One region of the Pseudomonas sp. PB3P13 genome, then DNA from elsewhere that is predicted to be linked to it. Evidence: riboswitches for the same ligand, from Rfam matches in the RefSeq annotation. Region 1 holds a riboswitch; each other region holds the start of a gene.
The links. A riboswitch is a leader RNA that binds a small molecule or an ion and turns the genes downstream of it on or off. The one in region 1 is predicted to bind cobalamin.

Region 1 (5,071 bases):
CCGATGAAGTGGCGCATGTCGCGCCGTTCGGCAATGGCTTTATAGACGGCCTCGCGCTCGGCCTCGGTGAAGGCGTTGTCGCTCATGACCCCATCGCTGGCAAGCCAGCTCCCACATTGGAACCGTGCTCCCCTGTGGAAGCGAGCTTGCGCGCGACAGCCGCCTCAAGGTCAGGCGCGAACAACGCGGCAACCGCTGAAGGATTCGACGGGAAATAGAAGTGCACGTAAGAGGCCGTCATCCGCCCCTGCCGATACACCGCTTCCGCCCCGCGCCCGCCATTGGGGCTCCGCCCGCGAGCGATCGGCTCAAGTTCGGTGGTGGTCAGCGAGTGATGATAGGTGTGGCCACGCAGCACGCCTTCCGGCAGCTCAACCGCTTGCAGCGCGAGTGCCGCCAAGCGTTTCTGCATCACCGCATCGCCGCGCAGCAACCCGACCAATTCAGCCCGAGTGCCTTCGACATCGGTCAGCGAATCGAGCAGGTAGAGCATGCCGCCACATTCGGCCAGCAACGGTTTCTCAGCCGCATGATGGGCGCGAATCGCTTCGAGCATCGGAGTGTTCTGCGACAACGCCAGGTGGTGCAATTCCGGATAACCGCCGGGCAGATAGAGGCTGTCCGCTTCGGGCAGATGCGCATCGCGGATCGGCGAGAAAAACAGCAACTGGGCGCCCATGGCCCGGAGTACATCCAGGCTCGCGCCGTAGGTGAATGCAAACGCTTCGTCATGCGCAACCGCAATCCGCACGCCGGTCAGTAAGGGCTCGACAGCGATGACGTCTGGCGCAGCGAATTTCACCGCCGGTGGCAGCGCGACTTCGCAACTGCTGGCCAATGCGTTGGCGGCCGCATCGAGGCGCGCATCCAGATCGTTCAATTCGCTGGCCTGGACCAGACCGAGATGGCGACTGGGCAATTCGATCCCTGTCTCCCGGGACAACGCGCCGTACCAGCGCAAACCTTCGGTCAGGCTGCCTTCGAGCAACTGCGCGTGGCGCAGGGTGCCGACGCGATTGGCCAGGACGCCGGCGAACGGCAAGTCCGGCTGATATTTCGCCAGGCCCAGCGCCAGGGCACCGAATGTCTGCGCCATAGCCGTACCGTCAATAACCGCGAGTACCGGCACACCGAAGTGCCGCGCCAGGTCGGCGCTGGACGGCGTACCGTCAAACAGCCCCATGACCCCTTCGATCAGAATCAGGTCGGCTTCGGCGGCGGCTTCCCACAACAGCCGACGACTGTCCTGCTCACCGACCATCCACAGGTCCAGTTGATACACCGGCGCACCGCTGGCACGTTCGAGAATCATCGGGTCGAGAAAGTCCGGGCCGCATTTGAACACGCGAACCTTGCGCCCCTGATGACGGTGCAATCGGGCCAGCGCGGCGGTGACGGTGGTCTTGCCCTGACCGGAGGCCGGCGCGGCAATCAGTACCGCCGGGCAATGACGTGGCTGATTCACAGCTCGACGCCCTTCTGCGCTTTGATCCCGGCCTGGAAAGCATGCTTGATCATGCCCATTTCGGTCACGGTGTCGGCCAGTTCAATCATCTCCGGTTTGGCGCCACGACCGGTGACCACCACGTGCTGCATCGGCGGCCGTGCTTGCAGGTCGCTGAGGACTTGATCGAGATCGAGGTAACCGTGCTTCAGCGCGATGTTCAATTCATCGAGCACCACCAGGCCAATCGACGGATCGCGCAGCAGTTGGCGAGAGACTTCCCACGCGGCTTCGGCAGCGGCGATGTCACGCTGGCGGTCCTGGGTTTCCCAGGTGAAGCCCTCGCCCATCACATGAAACCGCACCTGCTCCGGGAAGCGCCGAAAGAACAATTCTTCGCCCGTGCTGTTGCGCCCCTTGATGAACTGCACCACGCCGCATTGCATGCCGTGACCCATCGACCGGGCGAGCATGCCGAACGCCGAACTGCTTTTGCCTTTGCCATTGCCGGTCAATACCAGCAGCAAGCCGCATTCGTTCGGGGAGTTGGCGATGCGTTCGTCGATCACGGCTTTTTTGCGCAACATGCGCGCCAGATGACGTTCGTCACGATCAGGGGAATCGGTCATGGGGAGCTCTCCGTTGAGACTGGATAACGGCGGGCAGGCACAAGAATAGACGGCAAAAAGCCTGGCATCGCCCACCGTGATGCCGCTGGATGAATCAGGCCGGTCTCCGGGCTCATGAGCGGCGTTTGCCAGACTGCGCGCCTTCCCATGCCGGTTTCGACACAGTGGCTCAAGACGCAGTGTTCACTCATTTACCGTTGCGGGGGCAGCGCCGGGATTGTGCAGCGCACTCACCGGTTTCCCTGTTTCACTCCGTCGGCCATGGCCACAGAGCACCTGAAACAAGCGGCGAAGGTTAGAGGGTTGGGGGTGGAGCGTCAATTGAAGCCGGGAGGCAACGGGCTAAAAAACTGCCCCCGGCCCATCTGCTGTCGCCGATCTTGTGCCACACTTCAAGCAGTGATATCAAAGAGCCACATCTACCCCATTACAATAACAAGGGTGAGCCACATGCAAGGCATGATCATCAGCAATCCAAAACTGGAATTCCTGCGCCCGGCGCTCGAACGCTGGTTCGATTGCATCGACCGTTTCAACGCCGTGCGCGGCGATAACGACACGCCGTACTGGCATGACGAAAAAGCCAACCTCAGCGTGCTTTCAGCTGCTGCGTGGATGGCGGAAATGGTCACGCTGCAGCAAACACCCACCCGTAAACAGCACGAAGAAGGTGAGCGCAACGCTCGCGCCGACTTGCTGATCGCCACGGGCGAAGAGCGCGCCTACCTTCAAGCGTCACAACGCTGGCCTAAGGTCAACAGCCTGAACCTGACGCAGGCACTGGCCGATATCACCAGCGACGCAAGGAAAATCAGCTACGCCAGCGACCTGAAACTCGGCTGTCTTTTCGTCGCACCGCAAAAATCCCAGCACAGCGCCACCCCGGAAGAACTCCAGGACATGCTCGACGATTTGCAAAAAGAACACACCTGCGCCGTCGCCTGGTATTTCCCCTACGCCTACCGCAAGTTGCACAACGAGGCCGGCAACTATCACCCCGGCATTGCGCTGTTGCTCAAGGAAGCGCGAGGCTGATCGGTTGAACCATCGCGGGTTTGCGCTTCTCTATTGATCAGGTCACTGCATTCATAGGGAAGATCAGCATGCGCAAGCCCCAGCTCGCTCTCGTCATCGCACTCGCCGGAGGGCTCGCGGCCTGTGGTGAAACTTCTACCTTGCAGGTGTCCGACGGCACTGGCCCGTCACCGAAATTGCCGGAACCGAACAAGACGTTGATACCGACGGTGAACATCGCTCCAGCGATCGGCTGGCCCGCAGGTGCCAAGCCCGTCCCGGCAGCCGGAACACAAGTGGCGGCGTTTGCCGAAGGCCTGGATCACCCGCGCTGGCTCTACGTGCTGCCCAACGGTGACGTGCTGGTGGCCGAAACCAATGCACCGCCCAAGCCTGACGACAGCAAAGGCATCAAGGGCTGGATCACCGAGAAAGTCATGGGACGCGCCGGTGCCGGCGTGCCCAGTCCCAACCGAATCTCACTGCTGCGCGATGCCGATCACGATGGCGTTGCCGAAACCCACACGGTGTTTTTGGAAAACCTCAATTCACCTTTTGGCATGACGCTGGTCGGTACGGACTTGTACGTCGCGGACACGGATCGCTTGCTGCGGTTCCATTACCAGGCTGGCGAAACGGCGATCAAGTCGCAGCCAATCAAAGTCGTCGACTTGCCGGGCGGCACCCTGAATCATCACTGGACCAAGAATGTCATCGCCAGCAAGGATGGCAGCAAGTTGTACGTGACCGTGGGCTCCAACAGCAACGTCGGCGAGAACGGCATGGATCAGGAGGAAGGTCGTGCGGCGATTTGGGAAGTCGATCGCGCCACGGGCAACCATCGGATTTTCGCTTCGGGCATTCGTAACCCGAATGGCCTGGCGTGGGAGCCACAAAGCGGCGCATTGTGGACGGCGGTCAACGAACGGGACGAAATCGGCAGCGACCTGGTTCCGGACTACATCACCTCGGTGAAAGACGGCGGATTCTACGGCTGGCCTTACAGCTATTACGGCCAGCATGTGGATGTGCGTGTGACACCGCAAAATCCGGACCTGGTGGCCAAAGCGATCGCCCCGGACTATGCGGTTGGCCCGCACACGGCGTCGCTGGGTTTGACGTTTGCTGAAGGCAATTCGCTGCCGGCGCAGTTCAAGGAAGGCGCTTTCATCGGCCAGCATGGCTCGTGGAACCGCAAGCCGCACAGTGGCTACAAAGTGATATTCGTGCCGTTCGGCGGGGGTAAACCGACTGGACAACCGATCGATGTGCTGACGGGCTTCCTCAATGACGAGGAAAAGGCCATGGGCCGGCCGGTGGGCGTAGTGATTGATCAGCAGGGCGGGCTGCTGGTCGCGGATGATGTGGGTAACAAGGTGTGGCGGGTGTCGGCGGCTAAGTAACTTGGTTTGCGCCACACCATAAAACCCTGTCGCAGCTGGATTCTAAAGGCTGTACTCACTGTGGGAGCTGGCCTGCCAGCGATGGCGTCAGTAGCGCGCCATCGATGCCAGCAGTCAGTCCGCTATCGGGGAGTATCAGATTTTTTGTGTGCGGGCCGGTAATGGCCTGCCGTCAGGCAGGCCGTATTTTTACCAGGTCGGCCTGATAAATCTGTCTCCGTACAGAATTGCAAATTGATTCATTGCACTCTTCCAGTCGTGCGCCGCGCTGCCCCAATTGGCGGTGATGTTTTGTAGTGCCAGCCAGATCAGCTTGGTTGCCGCATCGTCGGTTGGGAAGTGCCCGCGGGTCTTGATGATCTTGCGTAGCTGAGCGTTGATGCTCTCGATTGCGTTGGTTGTGTAGATCACTTTTCGAATGGCGGGCGGGAAGACGAAGAATGGAATTACTCGATCCCAAGCGCGCCGCCAGGCTGCCACTACCGTCGGATACTGCTTGCCCCATGGACCGTTTTCAAAAGCATCCAGCGCCTGTTCGGCCGCTTCGGCGGTGACTGCCTGATAGACCGGCTTGAGCGCTT
Region 2 (5,071 bases), 810 kb from region 1:
AACAGTTCAAGATTACGCAACGGACCGTAGGTTTCGGCGCGGGTCAGCGGCGGCATCAGGTGATCGATGATCACCGCTTGCGTGCGGCGCTTGGCCTGTGCGCCCTCGCCCGGGTCATTGACGATAAACGGATAAACGTTCGGCATCGGCCCGAGCAACGCGTCCGGCCAGCAGTTGTGCGAAAGCCCGACGCCCTTGCCCGGCAGCCATTCCAGGTTGCCGTGTTTGCCGACATGGATCACCGCGTGGGCGCCGAAGGTGTGGCGCAGCCAGAAATAGAACGCCAGATAACCGTGCGGCGGCACCAGCTCGGGGTCGTGATACACCGCACTTGGGTCCACCTGATAACCCCGCGCCGGCTGAATACCGACAAAGGTCAGCCCCAGGCGCAAACCGGCGATCATCATGCGCCCGCCCCGGCACATCGGATCATTGCCCGGCGGCCCCCAGCGTTCGACCACGGCTTGGCGATTGACCGCCGGCAAGGCGTCAAACATCTGCTGGTATTCGTCCAGTGAGAGGCTTTGATGACAAGGACGCTGATCAAGGCTGTCGAGGTCATTACTGACGCCGCCGAGCAATTGCCGGATCAATGCAGTGCCGCTGTCTGGCAATTCGGCCGGCAGTGGATAACCTTGCTGATGCAACGCCCGCAGGATGTTCAGCGCCGCCGCCGGCGTATCGAGACCAACACCGTTGCCGATGCGCCCGTCGCGGGTCGGGTAATTGGCGAGGATCAACGCGATGCGTTTTTCAGCGTTGGGCACGCGCGCCAGATCAACCCAGCGCCGGGCCAGCTCTGCAACAAAATCCATGCGCTCGGGCTGGGCTCGATAGCACACCACATCCGACTGACTGCGCTCGCTGCGCCACGCCAGGTCCTTGAAGCTGATCGGACGGCTGATGATTCGTCCGTCCAGTTCCGGCAGCGCGATGTGCATCGCCAGGTCCCGAGGCCCGAGGCCCTGTTCGCTGGCACGCCAACCGGCTTCATTGTCCTGCGCGCAAATCGCCTGAATCACCGGAACATTACGGCGAAACGGCCGCAGGTGCGGTGCTTCCGGGCTGGATTGGGCAAATCCGGTGGTGTTGAGAATGACACTGGCGTCGACTTCATCGAGCCAGTCTTCGACCACTGTCAGGCAGCCGGATTCTTTCAGACTGGCGACGGCGATTGGCAATGGGTTCAGGCCGGCCGTTTGCAGACGCTGACAAAAAATATCGATGAACGCCGTGTTCGCCGCCTGCAAATGCGAGCGGTAAAACAACACGGCCGCCACCGCTTGATCGGGCCGCCATTGCGCTTGCCAGTCACTCAGGTTCGCCGGGCTTTTTTGCGGATGATAGATCGCGGTGCGCGGCAGGGTTTGTGGCTCGGCCCAAGCGTAATCGCGACCAAGCCAACTGCTCGCCAGGCAATGGAAGAAATCCAGAGCATTGGTCATGCCGCCCTGACGCAAGAACTGCCAGAGCCGATCGCGATCTGGCCCACTCACGGTGCTCAGGTCGCTGAGCTCCGGGTCCGGGCGATCATCGCCGGGCACCAGAATCAGCTGCACGCCGCGCGCGGCCAGCCCTACCAGTCGTTCGATGCCGTAGCGCCAGTAACCGATGCCGCCATGCAGGGAAATCAGAATGACCTTGGCGTGGCGCAGCACTTGATCGACATACAGATCGACTGACGCATGATTCTGCACCTGCATCGGATTGGCCAGGCGCACGCTCGGGTAATCATCGGGCAATTGCCGCGCCGCTTCCGCGAGCAACGCAAGGCTGGAGTCACCGCTGCACAGGATCACCAGTTCGGCGGGCGTCTGGCCAAGGTCGGCTATGTTGTCATCCGAGACAAAGCCGCCGGGTTGGGTCCTGAGCAGGTGCATGGCTTAAACGCTGAGCGCAGCGCGCAGTTGCGCTTCAAGCAAGGCGGCGTCGAGTTCCTGACCGATCAGCACCAGGCGCGTGGTGCGCACTTCGTCGGCGCCCCACTGGCGGTCGAAATGCTTGTCGAACCGCGTGCCCACGCCCTGAATCAGCAAGCGCATCGGTTTGTTCGCAATCGCCGCAAAGCCTTTCACGCGCAGGATGCCGTGTTTGACCACCAGTTGCGTCAGCGCATCCAGCAGCAGGCTTTCGTCGGCTTGCGGCAGTTCGATCGAGATGGAGTCGAAGGCGTCGTGATCGTGATCGTCTTCGCCTACATGGTGATGATCGTGATGGCTGTGGCGGCTGTCGATGTGCTCCTCAGAACCGGCGCCGAGGCCGATCAGTACGTCCAGTGGCACGCGGCCGCTGCTGGCTTCGATGACTTTGACGGCGGGCGGCAATTCTTCGGCAACTTCCAGGCGCACGCGGGCGAGGTCTTGAGGGCTGATCAGGTCGGCCTTGTTGAGGATGACCAGGTCGGCGCTCGCCAGTTGATCAGCGAACAATTCATGCAGCGGCGATTCGTGGTCCAGATTAGGGTCGAGTTTGCGCTGGGCATCGACTTGATCCGGGAACGCCGCGAAAGTACCGGCGGCCACGGCCGGGCTGTCGACCACGGTGATTACCGCGTCCACCGTGCAGGCGCTACGGATTTCCGGCCACTGGAACGCTTGCACCAAGGGTTTGGGCAGGGCCAGACCGGAGGTCTCGATGAGGATGTGGTCAAGGTCGCCGCGACGGGCGACCAGCTCCCGCATGACCGGGAAGAATTCTTCCTGAACGGTGCAGCACAGGCAGCCGTTGGCCAGTTCATAGACACGGCCGTTGGCTTCTTCTTCGGTGCAGCCGATGGAACATTGCTTGAGGATTTCGCCATCAATGCCCAGTTCGCCAAACTCGTTGACGATCACCGCAATGCGGCGGCCATGGGCGTTGTCGAGCATGTGCCGCAGCAAGGTGGTTTTGCCCGAGCCGAGGAAACCGGTGACGATGGTGACGGGAAGTTTGGCCAGTGTTTTCATCGGATGCCCTAACGCAAGGTGGCGGGCATACGGGACGACAATCGCAGCGACGCACGCGCGCGGAAGAGTTCGCCACCGGATCACCCCGCCCGGTTGTAGTGAGAATCTGTATCGAGGCAGGTCTCCTGGCTGACGGTGTGCCGGGCGTTGGGCCCAGCGTTCGCTGCGCCTTCCCGCGGATCCGTTGGACAGGACCTGCAGTGGCGTGGCAGCAAACAGCACCGTTCACAGTTGCGGGGGCAGCCGCGGCATTGACCGCGTTCCCTTCTTAGCTTCGGCAGCCGCCGAAGAACCTCGAACACGCAAGGCTACGCATGGTCTTGGGGCGGGTCAATGTTCGGGAGTGGTCGCCGACGATTGTGGTCAGGGGACTTGCCTGTATTGAAGGGCTTGCCTGTGATGAGGATTTTCCTGTGGCGAGGGGGCTTGCCCCCGTTCGGCGGCGAAGCCGTCGTCAGACCTGCTTGCGCGGTATGTCTGGAAGAATGATGGGGTCGCTTCGCAACCCAACGGGGGCAAGCCCCCTCGCCACAAAGATGAGAACCCATGCCAATTGACGCCCAACCCCCGCCCATGCTCTCCTACACGCCTAGTTACGGGTGCCCTTACAGGGTGAAACGGGAAACCGGTGAATCATGTGCTTTACTCAGAGCCATGTCAGTCCGGTGCTGCCCCCGCAACGGTAAGCGAGCGAAGCGTCAAATCCACTGTGCCGGATAGTCGGCATGGGAAGGTGATGCTTGCAGGTTCCGGTTGACGCCAAACCCCTCGTGAGCCCGGAGACCGGCCCGCAGCACACGGTGAGCATCACGCTCGCCGAATGACAAACCCGCGGTGGGCGGGCGCTGTTCGAGCCTCTGCGTGCCTGATTCGCGGGGTTTTTCATGCGCTCCATTCACCCGCTGACAGCCCAGAGGGATGCGCCATGTCGATCATCAGCAGCACCGGCAGCACTGCCGGGAAAAGCACCACCACAACCCTGACCCAACGCCTGGCCGCTGCCCTTTGCGCATCGATCCTTGGCATCTCTCTGGTGTATTTCGCCGGTTTCTCGCACATCCAGGCCGTGCACAACGCCGCCCACGATACCCGCCACAGCGCTGCCTTTCCGTGCCATTGAGACCTGCTGACATGATCAAGCGTATTGCGCAAACCGCAGGTTTTTCCGGACTGCTGGCGGCCCTGTTGCTGACTCTTCTGCAAAGTTTCTGGGTTTCGCCACTGATTACCCAGGCCGAGACGTACGAAAAATCCGAACCGGCTGCTGTTGAATTGCACGAACACACTGCCGGTGCTGCCGCACACACTCACGACGCCCAAGCCTGGGAACCGGAAGACGGCTGGCAGCGCGTGCTGTCCACCACCGGTGGCAACCTGGTGGTCGCTGTCGGTTTCGCGTTGATGCTCGCCGGTCTTTATACCCTGCGCGCGCCAACCCAAACCGCCCAGGGTCTGCTCTGGGGGCTGGCCGGTTATGCCACCTTCGTGCTCGCGCCGACCCTGGGCCTGCCACCGGAATTGCCGGGCACGGCCGCAGCCGATCTGGCCCAGCGCCAGGTCTGGTGGATCGGCACCGCTGCGTCCACGGCAGTTGGCATCGCGTTCATTGTGTTCAGCCGTCACTGGCTGATGAAAATCCTCGGCGTGGCGATCCTTGCCGTACCGCATGTGATCGGCGCGCCGCAGCCGGAGGTGCATTCGATGCTCGCCCCCAAAACGCTGGAAACGCAGTTTAAAATTGCATCACAACTCACCAATGTCGCGTTCTGGCTGGCCTTGGGCTTGATCAGCGCAGGGTTGTTCCGCCGCAACAGCGCGGGTCCGTACGACACATGACAAATGCCGGCGCGGCGCCGACATTAGTGGTCGGCCTGGGCTGCCAGCGCGGCTGCCCGCTCAGCACATTGCGGGCACTGCTGGATCAGGCCTTGCAAGCGCACCAGATCGGGCTTCATCAGATCAAGGCGTTGGCCACTATCGATTTGAAGCGTGAGGAAGCGGGCCTGATCGAACTGGCCGAGCAACTGGGGTTGCCCTTGATGTCTTTCAGTAGCGAACAGTTGGCCGGCTACCAACTGCAACTCAGTCACCGTTCACAGATCGCGTTCGAGCGTACTGGCTGCTAC
Region 3 (5,071 bases), 320 kb from region 1:
AAACGCAACTGGCCAGGAAGGCCATCCCTTACAAGAACGAGGAAGCGCCGGCGGGCACGGTCGCGCAAGTGCGGATTGGCGACAAGGTGGTCTCCAGCTTCGAAGGCACCGACATGCCGGGCGCCGACTTCAAAGCCCGCAACGACGCCTTTGTCGCTACTCTCGGTGGCGCGCTCAAAGAGGCCGGGTACCCGGAGAAAGCCGACCCGGCGAAGACCAACTACCCGATGGTGCTGTTGCTGCTGACCATCCTCGTGATCTACGTGACCATGGTCTACGGGCCGATCGCGGCCTGGCTCGTGGAGCTGTTCCCGGCGCGTATTCGCTACACCTCGATGTCGCTGCCGTACCACATTGGCAACGGCTGGTTCGGCGGATTCCTGCCGACGGTGGCGTTCGCAATGGTCGCCGCCACGGGTGATATCTACTACGGCTTGTGGTACCCGATTGTGATCGCGTTGATGACGGCGGTGCTCGGGATCTTCTTCCTGCCGGAAACCAAGGACCGGGACATCAATCACTCCTGAGATGAGTGCCTGCCTTCTCCCGCGAGGGGGAGGGCAGCGCTGTTCACTTCAACACCGGCTTCAGGCCGGCCATCCGCAGAATCCGCGCGCCGTCGAACGGGTCGAGCAGGTAGTGCGCCTGCACGCCAAAGGTTTCGCGCAAACGCTGCGGCGTCAGCACGTCCAGTGGCTGGCCCAGGGCGACCAGACGCCCGCGTTCCAGCACCGCCAGACGATCGCAACTCAACGCCTGATTCAGGTCATGCAAGGCAATCAGCGTGGTCACCGGTAACGACTGCACGACGTGCAGAATTGCCAGTTGATGCTGGATATCCAGGTGATTGGTCGGCTCGTCGAGCAGCAGAATCTGCGGACGCTGGGCCAGCGCGCGGGCGATGTGCACGCGTTGACGCTCGCCACCGGACAAGCTATGCCAGGTGCGTCTTTCGAGGTGAGCCGCATCGACATCGCGCAGCGCCTGCCGAACGATGGCGTCATCCTCGCTCGACCACGGGCGCAAGGCTGATAACCAGGGTGTTCGACCGAGGGCGACGGCGTCGAATACGCTGATGGCGTCCAGCGTATCCGCCTGTTGCTCGACGACTGCGAGGGTTTGCGCAATCGCTCGCCGCGCCACTGTTTTCAAGGCCTGGCCATTGAGGTAGATGGCGCCCCGTCCGGGTGCGCGCACACCGGCCAGCAATTTCAGCAGTGTGGATTTTCCCGAGCCATTGGGCCCGACGATTCCCAGGGTTTCGCCACGCCGCACATCCAGGTGGATGTCTTGCAGCAAGCGGGCATCGCGCACATTAAAGCCCAGGCCTTCGCACCGCAGCACTGTGTCGACAACAGGCTGGACGGCGTTCATCGGGCATTTCTCCGGCCGACCAGGATCACGGCAAACACCGGTGCGCCGACCAGCGCCGTGATAACGCCAACCGGGATGACCTGACCTTTGATCAGCGTGCGCGACAGGATGTCGGCGGCAATCAGAAACACCGCACCGCCCAGCGCACTGGCCGGCAGCAGACGGGCGTGCCGGGTGCCCAGCAACAGCCGCGCTGCGTGGGGAATGACCAGCCCGACGAACCCGATGGAACCGACAATCGAGACCATCACCGCCGTCACCAGCGCCGCGCAACTGATCAACAGAAACTGCACCGGGCGCACCGCAATGCCCAGCGAAGCCGCCGAGTCGGCGCCGAAGGTGAACGCGTCCAGTGCACGGCGGTGCCACAGGCAAATCAGAAAACCGATCAGCGCCACCGGCACCGCCAGCCACACCGATGGCCAACGCACGCCGCTGAGATTGCCCAATAACCAGAACATGATGCCGCGGGCCTGTTCGGAACTGGCCGATTTGGTGATCAGAAAAGCGGTCAGTGCATTGAACAATTGCGAGCCGGCGATACCCGCCAAAATAATCTGCCCGGTCCGTCCCGGCGCACCACTGGCCCGCGCCAGCAACACCACCACCGCGAATGCCGCCACCGCGCCGGCAAACGCGCCAACCGACAGCGAAACCAGCCCGGCACCCAAACCGGACAGCGCCACCAACACCGCCCCCGTCGAGGCGCCGGCGGAAATACCGAGCAGGTATGGATCGGCCAAGGGGTTGCGCAGCAACGATTGCAAAATCACCCCGCAGGTTGCCAGCCCGGCGCCGCAGGCAGCGGCGACCAGGGCGCGGGTCAGGCGGTAGTTCCAGACGATGCCTTCATCGATCGGGTCGAGCACGTAGCCGGCGGCCCACAGTTTGTTCGCGAGCACCTGAAACACCACGCCCGGTTCAATGACGGTTTCACCAATGGCCACGCCGGCAATAACGGCCGTCAGTAAGGTCAGCGCCGCGAGGGCTGTGCGAATCAGCATAGCGGTCATTGCCCCAGGTTGTAGCCGTGGATGGCCGTCGCCAGGGTTTCCAGACCGTCGAACAGGCGCACGCTGGCCTGCATGGCCATCGCATCGAGAATGATGATGCGGTTGTTTTTCACCGCGTCCATGTTGCGGGTCACTGGATCGCTGCGCAGGAATTCGAGTTTTTTCAGGTGGTCGTCGGCAGGGAAGCGACGGCGGTCCATCCGCGCGATCACCAGAAAGGTCGGGTTAGCCTTGGCAATGGTTTCCCAGCCCACCGTCGGCCATTCTTCGTCGGACGTCACCACGTTGCGCACACCCAGGGTGTTGAGCATGAACTCGGGAATGCCCTTGTGGCCGGCGACGTAAGGGTCGATGTCGAGGCTGGCGCTGGAGAACCAGAACAGGGCGCTGGTGTGGCGCAAATCCTTGTTCTGCGCGGCGGTCGCCACCGACTTTGCCAAGCTGGCCTTGAGCCCGGCGACCAGTTGCTGACCGCGCGCCTGCACGTCAAACACCTGAGCCAGCTGGTTGATGCTTTTGTAGAGGCTGTCGACCCGGAACGCTTCGAGCCGCGTGCCGTCGGCGCCGACCAGATTGTCCTTGGCTTCGCAATCGGAAGGCATCAGGTAGGTCGCAATGTTCATCTCATGAAACTGCTCACGGGTGCCGACCGCGCCTTGTGGCCCGACCATCCATTCCAGCTCCACGGCAACCAGTTGCGGTCGCTTGCCGATCACTGCCTCGAAGCTCGGCTCGTTATCGGCCAGACGTTCGATGCCCTCGTTGACGGGTTGATATCGGGCCAACACATTGTTGAACCACAGCGACGTACCGACCACCTTGTCACTCAGGCCCAGGGCGTAGAGCATTTCGGTGCCGGCCTGGCCGATGGTCACGGCGCGGCTTGGCGCCTGGGTAAAGGTCAGCGTGCTGCCGCAGTTTTCAACCGTCAGGGGATACTGAGTCGGGGCTGCATGGGCGAGGGTGGAAAATCCCAAGGCAGTGACGAGGGTGGCAAGGCGCGACAGCCGCATGACGCAATCTCCGGTGACCGTACAGGGAGCAGGGTACGGACTGGAAACACATCGTTGATCGCTGCCGTTGTAGCTCAAACACCGGGCGCAAGGATGTCCTTCCCGGACACCCCGCCGGTTAGTGATTTGCTTGGCCGGCAGGTTTCCTGACTGATGCGTCGTCGCCTGGCTCCAGCCTTCCCGGGAATCATCCCAGTGGCAGTTCAGGAGCAGGCTCGGCATCTACAGTTGCGGGGGCAGTTCCGTTTGATGCCTGGCAAGGCACCTCGGATTCCCTATTAATCCCGTTGGGGAACCGGCAGCAGGCATGGTAGTCGATCAAGCGCCGCAATGGTCCGGAATTTTCTGGTGGTGGCACGATATCGAAGGCATGGCGTCAGCGGCCGATGGTGCACAGCTCGCCGGACGCACGGATCAGTGCCTGACCGTGCAACTGATCCTTGATCAGCGCCGCCCGGGTCTTGCCCAGCCAGTGCGGACAATCCGGGTCATTGCGGGCGTCATGAACCAGGATTGATATATTTGTCGGAGATCTACGGTTAGCATGGCGTTTCAGCCGCGTGCCTGAAGCCAGGTCCGTCAATGTAGCCGAGTGAGTCGCACCTTGATTGAAAGACGTCAATTTAGCGGTGGCATGAAGGGCAAAAACCTCCGCTATCTGAATGAACATTCTGCCGAGCCGGGCCGCATGACCCGGACCGGGTTCCTGCTGCTGGAGCATTTCTCGCTGCCCGCATTCACTCAGGCGCTGGACACCATTGTCACGGCCAATCTGCTGCGCCCGGGGCTGTTCTCATCACGCACCTTCGGCCTGCATGACCGGGAGGTCATCAGCGACCTCGGTCTGGTGATCCGCCCCGACGGGCGCGTCGATACGGCTGCGATCCATGCATTGGATCTGCTGGTGATCTGCGGCGGCTACCGAACCGAACTGAACGCGAGCGACGAGCTCAATCAGTTGATACGTGCGGCCGCCGAACAGGGCGTGATCCTGGCGGGCCTGTGGAACGGCGCGTGGTTTCTCGGCAGCGCGGGTGTACTCGATGGCTATCGCTGTGCGATTCATCCCGAGCATCGTCCGGCACTGGCGGAAATTTCCAGATCCACGCACGTGACCAGCGAACCTTATGTGATCGACCGGGACCGGTTAACCGCATCCAGCCCTTCGGGGGCTTTCCACATGGCGCTCGACTGGATCAAAGGCTTGCACGACAAGGCGCTGGTCGAAGGAATCGAGGATATTCTCGCGTTTGAGGAATCGCGTTATCGGCGCATCAAACCGACGGAAAATGTGTGCGTCAGTGCACCGCTGCGTGAAGTGGTGAAGCTGATGGACGCCAACCTTGAAGAGCCGCTGGAGCTGGAGCAACTTGCGGTGTACGCCGGCCGTTCACGTCGCCAGCTGGAGCGCTTGTTCAAGGAACAACTGGGCACCACGCCGCAGCGCTATTACATGGAGCTGCGCATCACCGAGGCGCGACGTTTGCTGCAGCACACGGACCTGTCCCAGGTGGACGTGCTGGTGGCCTGCGGCTTTGTGTCGCCCAGCCACTTCAGCAAATGCTACAGCGCCTATTTTGGTTATCGACCGTCCAGGGAAAAACGCCTGGTCAAGTAGCCCTGCGCAATCGGGACTGAAGACTCCAGTCCCGATTTTTTTCAACGGTCTGA

Region 2: linked by a shared signal. The riboswitch ahead of cobW (cobalamin biosynthesis protein CobW) and the one ahead of cobO (cob(I)yrinic acid a,c-diamide adenosyltransferase) in region 1 are both predicted to bind cobalamin.
Region 3: linked by a shared signal. The riboswitch ahead of ACYZT1_RS15555 (ABC transporter substrate-binding protein) and the one ahead of cobO (cob(I)yrinic acid a,c-diamide adenosyltransferase) in region 1 are both predicted to bind cobalamin.

The regions. Positions count from the first base shown of each region.
Region 1 covers NZ_CM142702.1:3,685,059-3,690,129, forward strand. Annotated here, with positions in the region: gene bluB (5,6-dimethylbenzimidazole synthase) at 1-86, opposite strand, end outside; gene ACYZT1_RS16970 (cobyrinate a,c-diamide synthase) at 83-1,465, opposite strand; gene cobO (cob(I)yrinic acid a,c-diamide adenosyltransferase) at 1,462-2,073, opposite strand; cobalamin riboswitch at 2,154-2,368, opposite strand; gene ACYZT1_RS16980 (hypothetical protein) at 2,524-3,108, shown strand; gene ACYZT1_RS16985 (PQQ-dependent sugar dehydrogenase) at 3,177-4,490, shown strand; gene ACYZT1_RS16990 (IS256 family transposase) at 4,680-5,071, opposite strand, start outside.
Region 2 covers NZ_CM142702.1:2,870,813-2,875,883, reverse strand. Annotated here, with positions in the region: gene cobN (cobaltochelatase subunit CobN) at 1-1,880, opposite strand, end outside; gene cobW (cobalamin biosynthesis protein CobW) at 1,884-2,945, opposite strand; cobalamin riboswitch at 3,044-3,257, opposite strand; cobalamin riboswitch at 3,526-3,751, shown strand; gene ACYZT1_RS13315 (CbtB domain-containing protein) at 3,871-4,065, shown strand; gene ACYZT1_RS13310 (CbtA family protein) at 4,077-4,781, shown strand; gene ACYZT1_RS13305 (cobalamin biosynthesis protein) at 4,778-5,071, shown strand, end outside.
Region 3 covers NZ_CM142702.1:3,369,891-3,374,961, reverse strand. Annotated here, with positions in the region: gene ACYZT1_RS15570 (MFS transporter) at 1-527, shown strand, start outside; gene ACYZT1_RS15565 (ABC transporter ATP-binding protein) at 571-1,374, opposite strand; gene ACYZT1_RS15560 (FecCD family ABC transporter permease) at 1,371-2,387, opposite strand; gene ACYZT1_RS15555 (ABC transporter substrate-binding protein) at 2,384-3,400, opposite strand; cobalamin riboswitch at 3,520-3,713, opposite strand; partial or broken gene ACYZT1_RS15550 (chorismate mutase) at 3,777-3,896, opposite strand; gene ACYZT1_RS15545 (GlxA family transcriptional regulator) at 4,035-5,018, shown strand; gene ACYZT1_RS15540 (amidase) at 5,060-5,071, opposite strand, start outside.